2 linked regions of the Pleurocapsa sp. PCC 7327 genome follow. The protein of the gene in region 2 interacts with the protein of the main gene of each other region in a pairwise test. Links are inferred from orthologs where the notes say so. Each region holds a gene or a part of one and is shown on either strand. Other genes may lie near its edges.

What was found. The genes of interacting proteins can lie anywhere in the genome.
Region 1: the proteins of priA (region 2) and PLE7327_RS15940 interact in binary tests that used the Escherichia coli proteins (3 or more experiments, as listed by UniProt). The link is inferred for Pleurocapsa sp. PCC 7327 from one-to-one orthologs.

The regions. Positions count from the first base shown.
Region 1 is NC_019689.1:3,561,768-3,567,607, reverse strand. Bases 1-2,995 are described here. They hold PLE7327_RS15940 (single-stranded DNA-binding protein), read right to left. Parts: upstream 1,687-2,995; coding sequence 1,315-1,686; downstream 1-1,314. Other genes in these bases: PLE7327_RS15930 (rod shape-determining protein), read left to right, coding at 2,017-2,995; PLE7327_RS15945 (SIMPL domain-containing protein), read left to right, coding at 491-1,243; PLE7327_RS15950 (glycosyltransferase), read right to left, coding at 1-341. Outside these bases: more of PLE7327_RS15930, read left to right, coding at 2,996-3,018; rod shape-determining protein MreC, read left to right, coding at 3,053-3,817; rod shape-determining protein MreD, read left to right, coding at 3,817-4,404; PLE7327_RS15915 (DUF1499 domain-containing protein), read right to left, coding at 4,878-5,261; carboxyl-terminal processing protease CtpA, read right to left, coding at 5,282-5,840. UniProt on the Escherichia coli protein: Plays an important role in DNA replication, recombination and repair. Binds to ssDNA and to an array of partner proteins to recruit them to their sites of action during DNA metabolism. Acts as a sliding platform that migrates on DNA via reptation.
Region 2 is NC_019689.1:3,842,390-3,850,788, forward strand. Bases 738-3,876 are described here. They hold priA (primosomal protein N'), read right to left. Parts: upstream 3,496-3,876; coding sequence 979-3,495; downstream 738-978. Other genes in these bases: PLE7327_RS17350 (pentapeptide repeat-containing protein), read right to left, coding at 738-841. Outside these bases: PLE7327_RS24930 (hypothetical protein), read left to right, coding at 1-85; more of PLE7327_RS17350, read right to left, coding at 299-737; PLE7327_RS17360 (RNA polymerase sigma factor, RpoD/SigA family), read left to right, coding at 4,039-5,166; PLE7327_RS17365 (hypothetical protein), read left to right, coding at 5,185-5,439; PLE7327_RS24935 (hypothetical protein), read left to right, coding at 5,560-5,727; PLE7327_RS17375 (sigma-70 family RNA polymerase sigma factor), read left to right, coding at 5,853-7,067; PLE7327_RS17380 (DUF1822 family protein), read left to right, coding at 7,122-8,276; PLE7327_RS17385 (response regulator transcription factor), read right to left, coding at 8,284-8,399.

The DNA.
Region 1 (5,840 bases), 280 kb from region 2 along the record:
TGGCAATAGCAGATGTGTAGCTGATCGGGACTGACGAGTACTCCCTTGGCGACCGCGTGGGATGAGGAGAGAATCACGTCATACTGCCGTAAATCTAGCTGTTCGATCGCTAGGGGCAGCAGAGGCAAATATTTCTGAATGCCGTTGCGAGCCAAAGGTAAATGTTGCAGAAACGTCGTTCCAATCTTTCGTCCATAGAGATAACTCTGGGGATTGACTGATTCAAAGTCAATTAAGGCATAAAGATCGGCATCGATATGGCGCAAGATTTCGCGCACGACTAACTCCGAACCACCCGTGGCTTTAGGAGTTAGCCACTCGTGAACCAGAGCGTATTTCATAGGCCGAGCAGACAGCGAGCATTGGTTTCCAAAATGGCAACAAGATAAACTTTTTCAGTTTTTCGGTGGCACAGTAGAAGTAGAGGCGATCGCCAATTCGCAGTTGGCTGAAAGCTTAGTCAATGGTATTGGTATGAGGAGCAACAAAAGTGAACAAAGAGCTTTTATCTAGTCAAAAATCATCTTTTAAGTGGCTTTTAGACAAGCAAGCACAGGTAATGGCAATCTTACTCGTTATTCTTAGTATAGCGTCAAGCGCTCCCGCGATCGCCCAAGAAAAAATCCTGCGCATCCTAACCGTCACCGGACAGGGACAGGAAACGATTCCTACCAGCTTGGCTCAAGTACAGCTAGGCGTGGAGGTCAAAGGACAAACGGCACAAGAGGTACAGCAAGAGATCGCCAGACGGTCGTCGGCAGTGGTAGAGTTGCTGCGATCGCGCGGCGTAGAAAAATTACAAACCACTGGGATCCAATTACAGCCCGCCTACTACGATTACAGCAGTAACCAACAACGCCTCGTCGGTTACGTTGGAGTCAATACCATTAGTTTTCGTATCTCTAACGATCGAGTAGGGAATTTACTCGACGAAGCTGTCAAAGCTGGAGCTACTCGAATTGACAGCGTTGATTTTACTGCCAGCGACAACGCGATCGCAGCAGCGCAAAAGCAAGCGCTTCGGCTAGCCACCGAGGATGCCCAGCAACAAGCGGATACGGTCTTGAGTGCCCTCAATCTCACTCGCCAAGAGATCGTTAACATTCAAGTCAATGGAGCAAGTACCCCGCCACCACAGCCGCTAATGGCTCGCGAGGCAGCTAGAACCGATTCTGCTACTACCCCTGTTATTGGCGGCGAGCAAACAGTTAGTGCCTCCGTCACCCTACAGATTAGTTATTGAAGTAGGGGAAGACGCGCGTCGGGCAAACCTTTAGCGTCTGTCCCCTACCCTACAGAAATCGCGAATCGATCTTAAAACTCGCTGTTGCCGCTACCGTAGCCGCCGACTGCGCTGGAGTCGGCGTCCCGCTTCGAGCCTAACAAATCGAGTCTATCCACTCTAATAACGGGAGTCGAACGCTCAGTTCCTGTCTTGTCATCCGTCCAAGTTTCGATTGTCAACGTCCCCTGAATGCCGATCAAACTTCCCTTCCGAACGTAGTTAGCAGCAACTTCTGCCGTTTTGCCCCAAATTTTCAGATTAAACCAATCGGGTTCGTCATTTTTACTGGTAGGGCGATTTACCGCTAAAGTTAACGTACACAAGACGCTTCCCGATTCAAAACATTTAACTTCCGGATCTCTGCCGGCGCGACCTACCAAATGTACGACATTCAGACTCATTCGTCAATTCCTCTCATTTTCCGTTATTTTAGTACAAATATACTCTCACTATTGTAGCTCGTAAGCGCACCAATCGAAACTAACTGGAAAAATAATATCTCGTAACAGTGCGGAAGATTTCCTGCATGACTTGAATCCCCGTCCTAACGAGGAACTGTAAAATTCCCGATCGAATTCGTTAACTTCGCTAGACTTAGAAGGAAAAAAGTAATAAGATCCAATCCACATCAATTCTATTGGGCGATCGTAAAGCAGCATCGTAAATCCTAAATCGTAGTGGGGGGAGAAAGTTCTGTGAATTTTTTTAAACGTTTTTCCCTGTCGCGAGACATGGGCATAGATTTGGGGACTGCCAATACCCTAATTTATATATCTGGTAAAGGCATCGTTTTAGAAGAACCATCTGTCGTTGCGATCGATCGAGATAAAACCCCCCTAGCTGTCGGCGAAGAAGCTAGGAAAATGCTAGGGCGAACTCCGGGTAATATTATCGCGCTGCGTCCCTTGCGCGATGGAGTTATCGCTGACTTCTACAGCGCTGAAATTATGCTATCGGAATTTATCCGTCGCGCCCATGAAGGAAATCCTCTCGGCAATCCTCGCATGGTGATAGGAATTCCTAGCGGAATCACTGGAGTTGAACGCCGAGCCGTTATAGAAGCGGCGACTCGTGCGGGAGCCAAAGAAGTTGGCTTGATTGACGAACCAGTAGCAGCTGCTCTAGGAGCGGGACTTCCCGTGACAGAGGCAACGGGTAACATGATTATTGACATCGGCGGCGGAACGACTGAGGTCGCTGTATTAAGCTTACAGGGAAGAGTGCTGAGCGAATCAGTTCGGGTTGCAGGCGACGAGCTAACCGAGGCAATCGTGCAGTACATGAGAAAAGTCCACAACTTGATTATTGGCGAACGGACAGCAGAAGACATTAAAATCAAACTGGGTTCTGCTTACCCCATTCATAATGAAGAACCAGTTCAAGAAGTTCGAGGCTTACATCTTATGTCTGGATTACCCCGAACCATTACTATTAAAGGAGGAGAGGTTCGAGAAAGCATGGCAGAGCCTCTGTCAACGATTGTCGATGCCGTCAAGCGCACGCTAGAGCGGACGCCTCCCGAACTGGCAGCAGATATTATCGATCGCGGAATTATGCTAGCTGGAGGAGGCGCTTTGATGAAGGGACTCGATACGCTCATCAGTCACGAAACGGGCATCGTTACTCACGTAGCTGAAGATCCGCTCAGATGTGTGGTTAAAGGCACGGGTGAAGTACTCAAGAATCCTAAAATTTTGGAGCGAATCCTCAACGAAAGCGCTCGGATGGCATAAGTAAGGCAACAGGAGAAAGGCAAAAATTATCGTTATGTTTGCGGTGCGGCGAGTAAAGTGGACTCGACTCGGAGTACAAATACTTTTAATTCTCTCGGTCATTGGCGTTGCTTGGTTGCTGCGCCAAACTCAAGGAAAGGCTATCCAAGAAATCTATTCCTGGCTCGTTCGTCCGTTTCGATCCGAACCAGCTTCCTTGGTAGAAAAAAAACTTACGAATGCTCGTATTCTAGAACTAGAACAGAGAATTAGCGAATTAGAAAAGCAAAATCAGCAATTAAAAAAACTTTTAGGCGATTTTGAAAAATATAAACGATCCGCGATCGCAGCGCCTATTATCGGACGCAGCGCAGACGACTGGTGGCAGCAAGCGATTTTAGGTCGAGGCAGTCGAGATGGCATTGAAAAGGGTTTTGCAGTCACCGGAATTGGGGGATTAGTCGGTCGAGTCATCGAGGTGACACCTCATAGCAGTCGAGTTCTCTTGATTAGCGATCCCAACAGTCGCGTTGGCGCGATTGTCACTCGCAGTCGTTCGATGGGTTTAATCAAAGGACGCGGCTCTCAAATTGCTGTTATGGAGTTTTTTGAAAAAGTCCCCAATATTCGCCCCGGCGACACGGTGAGTACCTCCGCTGTCAGCCAATTATTTCCCGCAGGTTTGCCAATCGGTCGCGTCCAATCGGTCAATTTGCAAAAAGGACCTGCTCCCGAAGCTACGATAATCATAACAGCCCCAATCGATAGTTTGGAATGGGCGCTCGTCCATCCCTTCAAAAGCGATTTGGAACCAAAGTGATGAAGCTATCAAAATCAAAATGGTCTTCCGAGCAGCGCCAAATTCTCAATGGGTTTATAATTTGTGCTTCGGTGCTTCTTTGTGCGTGTTTGACTTTCGTTCGTCTGCCTGGGATGGAGTTATTGGGAATTGCCCCTAGTTGGCTATTAATCTGGACGGTGAGTTGGAGTCTCAAACGATCTGTTTTTCAGGGCATATTAGCAGGACTTGCTTTGGGCATGATTCAAGATGGCATGACCTCTGCTCCTGCCTCCGGTCCTTCTCATGTTTTGTCTCTCGTTTTAGTAGGGTTTTTGACAGCAAAACTGCAAAAGCAGCGATATCTTAAAGAAGATTTTATTTCGGTCGCGCTCATTGTTTTTGCGATGTCGATTGTTGCTGAGGCGGCGATCGCAGTTCAGCATATTCTCCATCACATTCGCGCCCCAGAAGAAGTTTGGTTAGATTATCAGCGCATTTCACTTTCTTCAGCTATTCTCAGCAGTCTCTGGGCACCAGTTCTCTATTATCCTCTCAATCGTTGGTGGGAGAAGCTTAAGGCGTTGGAGCGAGCATCTTTAGGGGGGATCGAGTCCAGGCATTCTTAGAGGATATCCCAAAAGTCCATTTTGTCATGCTCAATGCAGGAGAACGTAACGAAGAATCTAGGTTTGGAGTTGGTATGCTAATACCACTTTGGATTTTGCGCTGCTCGAACAAAGTTCTGCGCAGCGGTTTTGGATTTTGGATTGAGAAGTAAGGGCGAGTTTATCTAAAAACGCGCCCTTACTTCCCTACAGTTACTGTCAAACGGTTACTGTCAAAAACTCGCCACACAGAGCTGCTGACTAATTGCTAATTCGCAATTGATAATTCGCAATTCGCCATTAAAAGATAAAAACATTGAATTTCTAGCTAGAATCCCATCTCTATTTCCCAATTGCGAATTGATAATTGCCAATTGCGAATTGCTATAAGATGTTTCGCTTCGCGATCGCTACGCTCAACATGACATTATTATACTTTTGGGACAACCTGTTAGCATTTTTAATTGCGAATTGCGAACTCTAGCGAATTGGAATCACTTGGCTTGTAATTTCGCTCTAATCTCCTCGACTCGCTTGCGATTGACTCCTAGATCGGACTGTCCCAGACGGGAAGCCGATCGCACGTGAATGACATTTTCATTCGAATCGAGATAAAATTCTACATCATCGACAAAACCCATGAGCTTGCTTTTAAATTCGGCATAGAGATAATTATCGGTTTGTTCGATAATTGTAGTTCTCTCCATACTTTCAATGACTTTTCTGAGATCGGCGATCGCAACTGGTGGCAGAGGATCGATTTTGGATTTGGGATCTTGACTCTGACTGTTGACGCAATTGGGAGAACCGGGACAAGGAGCGAGTTTTCCGTCTTTTACGCCTAGATTGGTCGGTCTTTTCCCAGAAAAATTAAACACGATTTTCACCTCTCCACGCACTAATTAGCTTTTGCCAAGACAGTTTTATTGGTCAATACCTCTACTGCTGCTTGATACTGTTTGTCGGCTTCCGTGCCTATTTGTTGATAGGTTATCGGATCTTGAGAAACGACGCGATCGGGAACAATTCCTTGTTTGTGGATGTCTTTGTGAGTGGGAGTTTCGTATTTGGCAACCGTAATTGCCAGTCCAGCACCATCGGGCAACTCAAACAACGATTGAATCAATCCCTTCCCAAAGGTTTTTTCTCCTACTAGCGTTGCCCTGCCATTATCTTGCAAAGCTCCTGCTAAAATTTCGCTAGCGCTGGCAGTTCCCTGATTGACTAAAACGGCTAGAGGAGCGTTAGTGAGCGCTGCACCAGATGCCGTAAAACTGTCTAACATTCCTTGTCGGTTGACCGTGTAGACGATCGCGCCTTCATCTATCCACAAACGGGCGATCTCAATTCCTGCTTGCAGTAATCCGCCAGGATTATTGCGCAAATCGAGAATATAAGCTTGAACGCCTTGCTTTTCTAAATTTTTGACCGAATGAGCGACTTCTTGAGCGGCATTG
Region 2 (8,399 bases):
GATGAGCCAAAGCCGCCACAAACAGCACAATCGCCAACAATCGATGTTGCACAGAGCGGCAGAAGAAGTGGGGATTGAGGTCTAGATGAATGACTCCTCAGTCAGGAGCCATTTCTAATTCAGAGCAACAAAGGGGATGCCATAGGAACGCATCCCCTTTCTCGATTTTATGTAGGATTAACTCAGATCTTGCACTACGCTTCTGCTCGATTGCGAAAGTCCTCGCCTATAGGACTAAATGATTACTAGATAAGACTTTCAGTCCATTTTAATGGACTTATGCTCTTAGCCAAGAAATTTATTTCTTGGCTTGACCCGACCAACTGACCCAATGGGGAGATCTCGCGGGGAAAATATTTGAGCCAGATCGCTGGTCAATTCCATCGAGTTTGGCTCCAACCGTATCGGCTACGCTTAAATCGGTGTTAACTAGGATCGCTCCACTCAGATTAGCACCACTTAAATCTGCCCCGTCTAGATGAACTTCTCTTAAGTTGGCTTGGCTGAGATTAGCATTATGTAAGTTGGCACAACGCAAGTCAGCTCCGGTCAGGTCAGCTCCACTGAGATTGGCAGAGGTTAAATCGGCTCCGATGAGGTTAATCTCTATTAAATTAGCCCCGACTAAGTTAGCTTTGATGAGATCGGCATCGGTCAAGTTAGCTTGTTTTAAACAAGCACCACTCAAATCGGTTTCACTCAAATCGGCTCCACTTAAATCAGCGCGAGTCAAGTTGATGCCTTGGAACTTCAAACCTTGTAAATTGGCTATGTGAAGATTGACTTCCTCAAAATTGCGTTGATTTTTGAGGTAACGAATGAATAGTTCTCTGACCTTCATAAGTTTGCCCTCCCTTCGCTTTTAAATCGATATTTTTAGTAACTTGTGAAATTTAGCTGCGATCGAATCGTTGAAAAATGTCATCATCTTGTGACTTAATTTTAAAAAAATTTTTCTCCTCAAATCGATTAAAAAAATTAATCTATACTTAACGGATCGACATCAATAGATAGGCTTACTGATTGAGGACATAAATTCCGTAACTCGTTCAAAATTAGTAGATTTTCTCTTGCCTCGGCAGCAAACTTGAGCAGAATATGCCAGCGATAGCGACGTGCCACTCGCATAATATTAGCTGGCGCGGGTCCCAAAATTTCGCAATCCGAATTTAATAGGTTAGTACAAGCATCTGCCACGCTCTGCGCACTATTTTGTACCTCAACCCCATCAATGCCGCTCAGTCTTATCAGAACTAACCGTCCGTAGGGCGGATAATGTAGAGCTTCTCGTTGCGATAATTCGACCTCGACAAAATTGTCATAATCGTGCCGTCGCACGGCTTGAATGACGGGATGATCTGGGGAATAAGTTTGGACGATAACTCGTCCTGGTTCGTCGCCTCGACCCGCACGACCGGCTACCTGAGTTAATGTTTGAAAGGCGCGTTCTGAGGCGCGGTAATCGGAATGGTGCAACAATCCATCTGCCGATACGATTCCGACAAGAGTAACTTGGTCAAGATCGAGTCCTTTGGTCAGCATTTGAGTACCCACTAAAACATCCGCCTCTCCTCTGGCAAATTGACTCAGTAAGGTGCGATGCGCTCCTTTGGTACGAGTGGTATCGCTATCAAAGCGAATCCATCGCAGTTTAGGGAACTGTTGCGTTAGCTCTTGCGTAACTTTTTGCGTTCCGCTGCCAAAGAATTTTAAATAGGGAGAACCGCATTCGGGACAGTTACGCGGTTGCAGGCAACTGTAATTACAGTAATGACAGCGCAATAATTCCGTCGCTCCTTCATGGGTGTAATGATAGGAGAGGGATACATCGCAGTGGGGACATTCCATGACATAGCCGCAACTTCTGCAAGAGACAAAGGTGCTGTGTCCGCGACGATTAATAAACAGAATTGCCTTTTGCTGTCTCTGTTGCAGAGATTCTAGCGCTTCTTGCAGCGAGCGACTGAAAATAGATCGATTTCCTATTTGCAATTCCCGCCTCATATCGACAATTTCTACTGGCGGTAGGGGACGGGATTGGATTCTCTGGGGCAGGGAAAGGTAATAGGATTTTGCCTTAGGGATTGGGAAATTTTTTCTTTCTTCCTTGTGACTTCTAACCTCTACCCAACTTTCTAATGAAGGCGTTGCAGAACCTAAAATTAAGAGACAGTCTTCTAATTCAGCTCGCCATTTGGCAACGGTACGAGCGTGATAGGTGGGAAGAAGTTGGGTTTGTTTGAAGCTGGAGTCGTGTTCTTCGTCTAGGACGATCGAACCGAGTTTGGGTAAGGGTGCAAAGATTGCCGAACGGGTGCCGATGACGATTTGGGGTTCGCCTGCCAGCATCTGTCGCCAAGTATCATAACGCTCACCGTCCGAAAGCGCGCTATGATAGACGCAGACTTTATGACCAAAACGAGCGCGGAAACGGTCAGTCAATTGCGGGGTTAAGCCGATTTCTGGGACGAGGACGAGCGCGGATTTTCCAGATTCTAAAATAGGCGCGATCGCTTGTAAATAGACCTCGGTTTTTCCCGAACCCGTTACTCCGTGCAGTAAGACTTGGGCAAATCCTTCTAGGGCGCGAATCGTCGCTAGTGCTTCTGCTTGGTCTTGCGTCAAGGTTTTTGGAGTATCGCTCGTCGGATGTTCTTCGTTGAGGAGGCGCAGTCTTTCTCGCTGTTGAATGACGATGCATCCTTTACTGGCTAGCGCATCTACAATGGCGGAACTTGCTTTGCATAATTGCAATAATTCATTTAGCCACAGTTCGCCGCCTCGATGTCGCAAAACTTCTAAGACTTCTCGCTGTCGTTGGGTTAAGTCGATGGGAAAACTTTCTACAATTAATGTCACCGCTTTTTGCAGTTTGGGACGGGTAGTTTTTGGAGGTTCGAGATAGCTTTCTACCCAACCGCGCTTGACTAATTCTCGGATGCCTCGATTGGCATTTCTAATCTGGCGTTGCAGGTATTGGGCGCTATAATCTCCCTCTTTTTGAGATTTGAGCAGTCGCAGAATTTGTCCTGTCGATGGGCTGCAAAATGTCTCTGCACCTTGAGGAAGCGCTTCTCGCCTCAGACGAATGCGACGTTGAGATCGCCCTAACAATCCCGGCGGCAAAGCCGATTTAATGACTGCCATTAAATCGGTACAATAATATTCGGCAACGCGGTTGAGCAACTGCCAATAAGAACTGGGGAAAAAACCAGCACTAATGACATCTTCTACCTCGCGAATCCGACTGGGATCGAGATCGGCGCTTGGCGATTTTACCCAGCCAATGGCAATTCCTCCTAAGATCTGCGATCCAAACGGAACGCTGACGATATCTCCGGGTTTGACAGCTAAATCTGAAGGCAGGCGATAGGTGTATAATCCCTGTACGCCGGGACAATCGACTAAGACTTCCAGCCATTTCTCCTCTGACGAGCCAAATTGATATGAAGCGCTAGGCTCAGCTACAACGAGACCAAAATCAGTATCGGACATAGAGCAGCGATCGAGGTAATAAATTCTAGCTTACAGTTAATAGCGTCACTTCTGACTTCTTCATTGGCTAACTGAGAGAGATATTAAGAACCTTTGTCTTTTACTACACAATTTTTAGGCGATCGGCTACAGTGTAGGCAGAAACTCCGATCATTTTTCGATTTTAGGAGAGAAGGCGAGTTCGCTAAACTTTTATTGAAGGCTACCTCTGCGGCGATCGAAATTTAAAAAAAGTATTTATCAAAGAGCGTAAGAGGAAAATGTATGGCAATCTATATAAATCCTAACTTCTTAACACGGTCTTTTCAAATTGCTTTATCTGCTAATTCTAAATCACATTAACTCCCGCAATTTTTGATTTTGTAATTATATAAACAAAAGTTTTTAATAATTCTGCTAGTTTAGTCTATGCTGGGAATCCAGAGATTTTAAAAAAAATTAAAAAGCATTCATCGGTATAAAATGTCAAAAACGGCCAACTAGAAACAAAGAAATTGCTCTAACCAAGTTTAATTTTTGTTATCCAAAATTAACAATTAGCTTATGAAAAGCCTCAAGTTGACACAAGACGATAATCTAAACTCGACAGCCAATCTAGACAGATTAGACGATCTCGAACGAGATAACGAGGAAACCGATTTTAATCCAATTGATATTGAATTTACAGACGATATCGATAGAGCAAGCAATCGTTCTGCATCGGGATATACTAAAACTAATGCAGACGATACAGTTGGCGCTTTCTTTAAAGAGATGGCACGCTACCCTCTGCTCAAACCTGAAGAGGAAATTGAGTTAGCCCATAGCGTCAAATTTCTGGTAGATGCCGAGGAAACGCGCAGGCAACTGCAAGAAGCATTCAAGCGCCCGCCAACAAAAGCAGAATGGGCACAGGCGCTCAAAATGGCAAACGAGCGCCAGCTAGAAAACCGTCTTTATCGGGGACGTTGTGCCAAACGCAAGATGATTCGCTCGAATTTGCGCTTGGTCGTCTCCATTGCCAAACGCTATCTCAATCGAGGCGTTCCCTTCCTAGATTTGATTCAAGAAGGCGCGATCGGGCTAAATCGAGCAACAGAAAAATTCGATCCCAACAAAGGTTATAAGTTTTCTACCTACGCTTATTGGTGGATTCGCCAAGCGATCACGCGCACGATCGCCAACGATGCACGTACCATTCGCCTACCCATTCATATCGTTGAGAAACTTAACAAACTCAAAAAAGCACAGCGCGTCCTCAAACAGAACTTACAACGCAATCCCAACGAGGACGAATTGGCTCAAGAACTCGAAGTTAGCCGCAACCAGTTACGCCAACTCCTGCAACTGAGACGGCAATCGCTTTCGCTCAATCATCGCGTTGGCAAAGGAGAAGACACCGAATTAGTCGATTTGCTCGAAGATAACGATCTCCAACTCCCCGAAGAGAAAATGAGCGAAGCCATGTTGCGACAAGAAATCTCAGAGGTATTGAGCGATGTTCTTACCGAACGCGAGAAAGACGTCATCTCCTTGCGCTATGGCTTAGCCACCAGCCAACCCTATACCTTAGAGGAAGTTGGCGGCATGTTTAATCTTTCTCGCGAACGGGTGCGTCAGATTCAAAGTAAAGCCATGCGCAAGTTACGCCGCCCTCAAGTCGCTCGCCGTCTCAAGGGATGGTTGAATTAGCTCGGTCGCATCGATCCAATGACATTAAGCGATCGCGAGGAGCAATTGCTCGAATGGCTGGAAGACTACGGCGTTATAGAGGCGTGGAAGCCAACCGAACCCCTAGCAATTGGCAACGTCGAAGTCGAGATGCTCGACAAGCTGATGAAACGCTGGCGACACAATCTCACACAATTGAGAGACATGAGGCTGCGCTGGTTTGCTTTCTCTTTTGATGTGGAGTATGGGAGTGTGGGGAGTGTGAGGGGTGTTGGAAGACTGGGAGACAATTAACTACTAACCACTGTACGGGCAGGTTTTTGATAGTAACTGTGGGGAAATCTTTAGCGTTTTTAGATAAACTCGCCCCTACTAACTAATCTCCAATCCAAAATCCAGAATTTAACTCACCTCGTGCAGTTGGTACGCGATCGCGGCGTGGGACGATTAGAGTGGAGCGTTCTAGATTGGAACGATCTCGCCATTGATTTCTATAAAAGCATCGGGGCAAGGATTTTAGAAGAATGGCGTATTTGTCGGATTGCGGGAGATTCGATTTCCCAACTAGCCGATGGGACATAGATAAAAGAAAGTTTAGCCGGCTAAGTCAAATAGCTTTCTTTGTTTTATCCTTGAAACAGCGATTTGAGGAGCGGAGCGAGTCGAAGGATCGCACTCGTCTAACGTTTGTAGGAACTACTTAAATCATGCATCCCCGGCAAAGTCTAATCGAGATTTTTTCTACGTTTGCACAATTTGAGGCAGAACAGTTCAGTCGGTGGGTGACGGATCTCCATCTGCGTCGCAGCATGCAAAATTGTCTAGAGCGAGGCTGGCAAGCAGATAGCTCAGAAAACTTTTGGTGGCTCTACTGGTACAAGGTTTGGCAATCTCAACCCGCTCCAAAAAAGAAAGACGATCTCAACAAAAGTCATGCGCGATCGCACCTGACGGCATACTTACAAGAAGCTTGTTACTGGGCAGCCCAAAAAGCGATCGCTAACTTTTCTAAGACTCAATATACCTTGCCCGATGGTTTTCAAGTAGCGATTGCTCAGATCGAGAAAGTATTAAAAGGCTTTAGTCTGGAGCGAGGTTTTAATCTAAAAAACTATGCCAGCATCATTTTCGCCAACATCATTCGAGAAAATCTGCGCCAGCGTCAAGAAATCGATATCTGCACGCCTTGGGCGATATTGCGCAAGCTGAGTCAAAAACGATTAGTGGAATCTTTAGAGGCAATTGGGTTGACTTCAGAGGCGATTGCCTCTTACCTTCTCGCTTGGAAATGTTTTAAGACGCTTTACGTGCCTTCGATTGGAGAGACTTCAACTCGCCAACTCAACAAGCCAGACCGTTCTACTTGGGAAGCGATCGCTTCTCTTTATAATAAAGAACGTCCCCCCTCCGAACCAGAAGGCACCCCAGAAACCTTAGAACAGTGGCTGCTCGACTGTGCGAAAGCCGCTCGTTCCTATCTCTATCCGACTTTGACCTCGCTTAATGCGCCAACGCCGGGACAAGAATCTGGCGAACTGCAAGATTACCTGCCAGCAACCGAGTCTGAATCTTTGCTAGCCGACGCGATCGCAGCGCAAGAAGAGCGGACAAGGCTTTCTCAACAAACTCAGCTCAATGAAATTTTAAGTGCTGCCTTGACTGGGATGGACGCAGAAGCACAGCATCTCCTACAACTGTACTACGGTCGAGGTCTTAAGCAACAGGAAATAGCCGAGCAACTGGAAACCAAACAGTATGCGGTTTCGCGGCGACTCGCCAAAGCCAAACAATCGTTGCTCCTGACGCTTGCCAGGTGGAGTCAAGAGCAACTGCATATTTCGCTCGCGTCAGACGTACTCGACAACATCAGTAAGGTTCTAGAAGAATGGCTTTCGACACGTTATAGTCAAACCAATTCATAATTGTGAATTATTGTGAATTGCCAACTTCCCATTCATCCAATCGAGAGTAGCCCGATGATTTTTGCTAACTCCACACAACTGTGCCTAGAAATTCTGCCGGCAGATCGCGATCGCGCTAAGCAACAAAGCCAATTGTTTTCAACGCCAGCTTCTCGTTGGAGGGCCTACCTCAACCAACTGTGTCTGAGTGCAGTCCTGCCTTGGTTGCAACAAGAGTACGATCCCCAGGCACGGGTTTGGCTTGGTATGGCTGCCCTGCCCAGCTTTTGGGAAGTTGTCAATGGCGTTGCGATCGCCCTCGATAACATGCGTTTTTTATCGATCCCCAGCGAAGCGATCGATCTCGACGAAATGCGGGTGCAGCAAGAATGGATCGATCTTCCCAGTTGGGCGGCAGATTATTATTTGGCGGTGCAGATCGAGCCAGATGAAGGATGGGTGAGAATTTGGGGATATGCTACTCACCAGCAATTGAAACTTCAGGGAAACTACGATCGGAGAGATCGCACCTATTCTTTAGATGAAGAGAACTTAATCGCAGATTTAAACGTTCTCTGGGTAGCTAGGCAACTCTGTCCGGGAGAACCAACGCGAGCGGCGATCGCATCGCTTCCCGGTTTATCCTTAGAGCGCGCCGAAAATTTGCTCGCTCGCCTGGGCGCTCCCGCCGTTATCGAACCTCGACTTGCCGTACCCTTTCCCCTTTGGGGATCGCTCCTAGAACACGGAGGCTGGCGACAGCGATTGTATGAGAAGCGCTTGGGCAGACAAGAGCAATGGTCGGTGCTTGATTGGCTTCGCGGCGGCGTTTCAGAATTAGCCAAACAAATGGCGTGGGAACGGTTCGAGTTGCAAACGGCATGGCAACGAGCGCGAGAAGAGAAAGCTCCAGCGATTTCAACCGTCCTATCCCGTCAGTTAATCGTCAACCATCAACCTTATGAGTTGCGGGCACTCCCTTTAAGCGATCCCGAAGCCAGAATTTGGCGCTTCGAGTTACGCAGTACCTCCTTAGCTGGCTCGATCCCCAGAGGATTTAAACTGAGACTGTTGACTGAAGATTTACAGTCTTTTGAAAACAACGAGGACATTGCTACAGAAGCCGTAGAGCGGCTATACGTTGAGGTAGCCATCTCGCCGGGGGAAGGATTGGTCTGGGAGGTCGAGCCGTCTCCAGAGAATTGCGATCGCGAAATCTTGCGGTTTTGAGACAGCGCTAAACGGCAGCCGCATCGGATTCTACTGCCACCTGTTCGCTGCTGGGCAACTCCAGGCAATAGCCCGCGCCGTAAACGGTTTTGATATAGCGAGGATGGCGGGGATCGGGTTCTA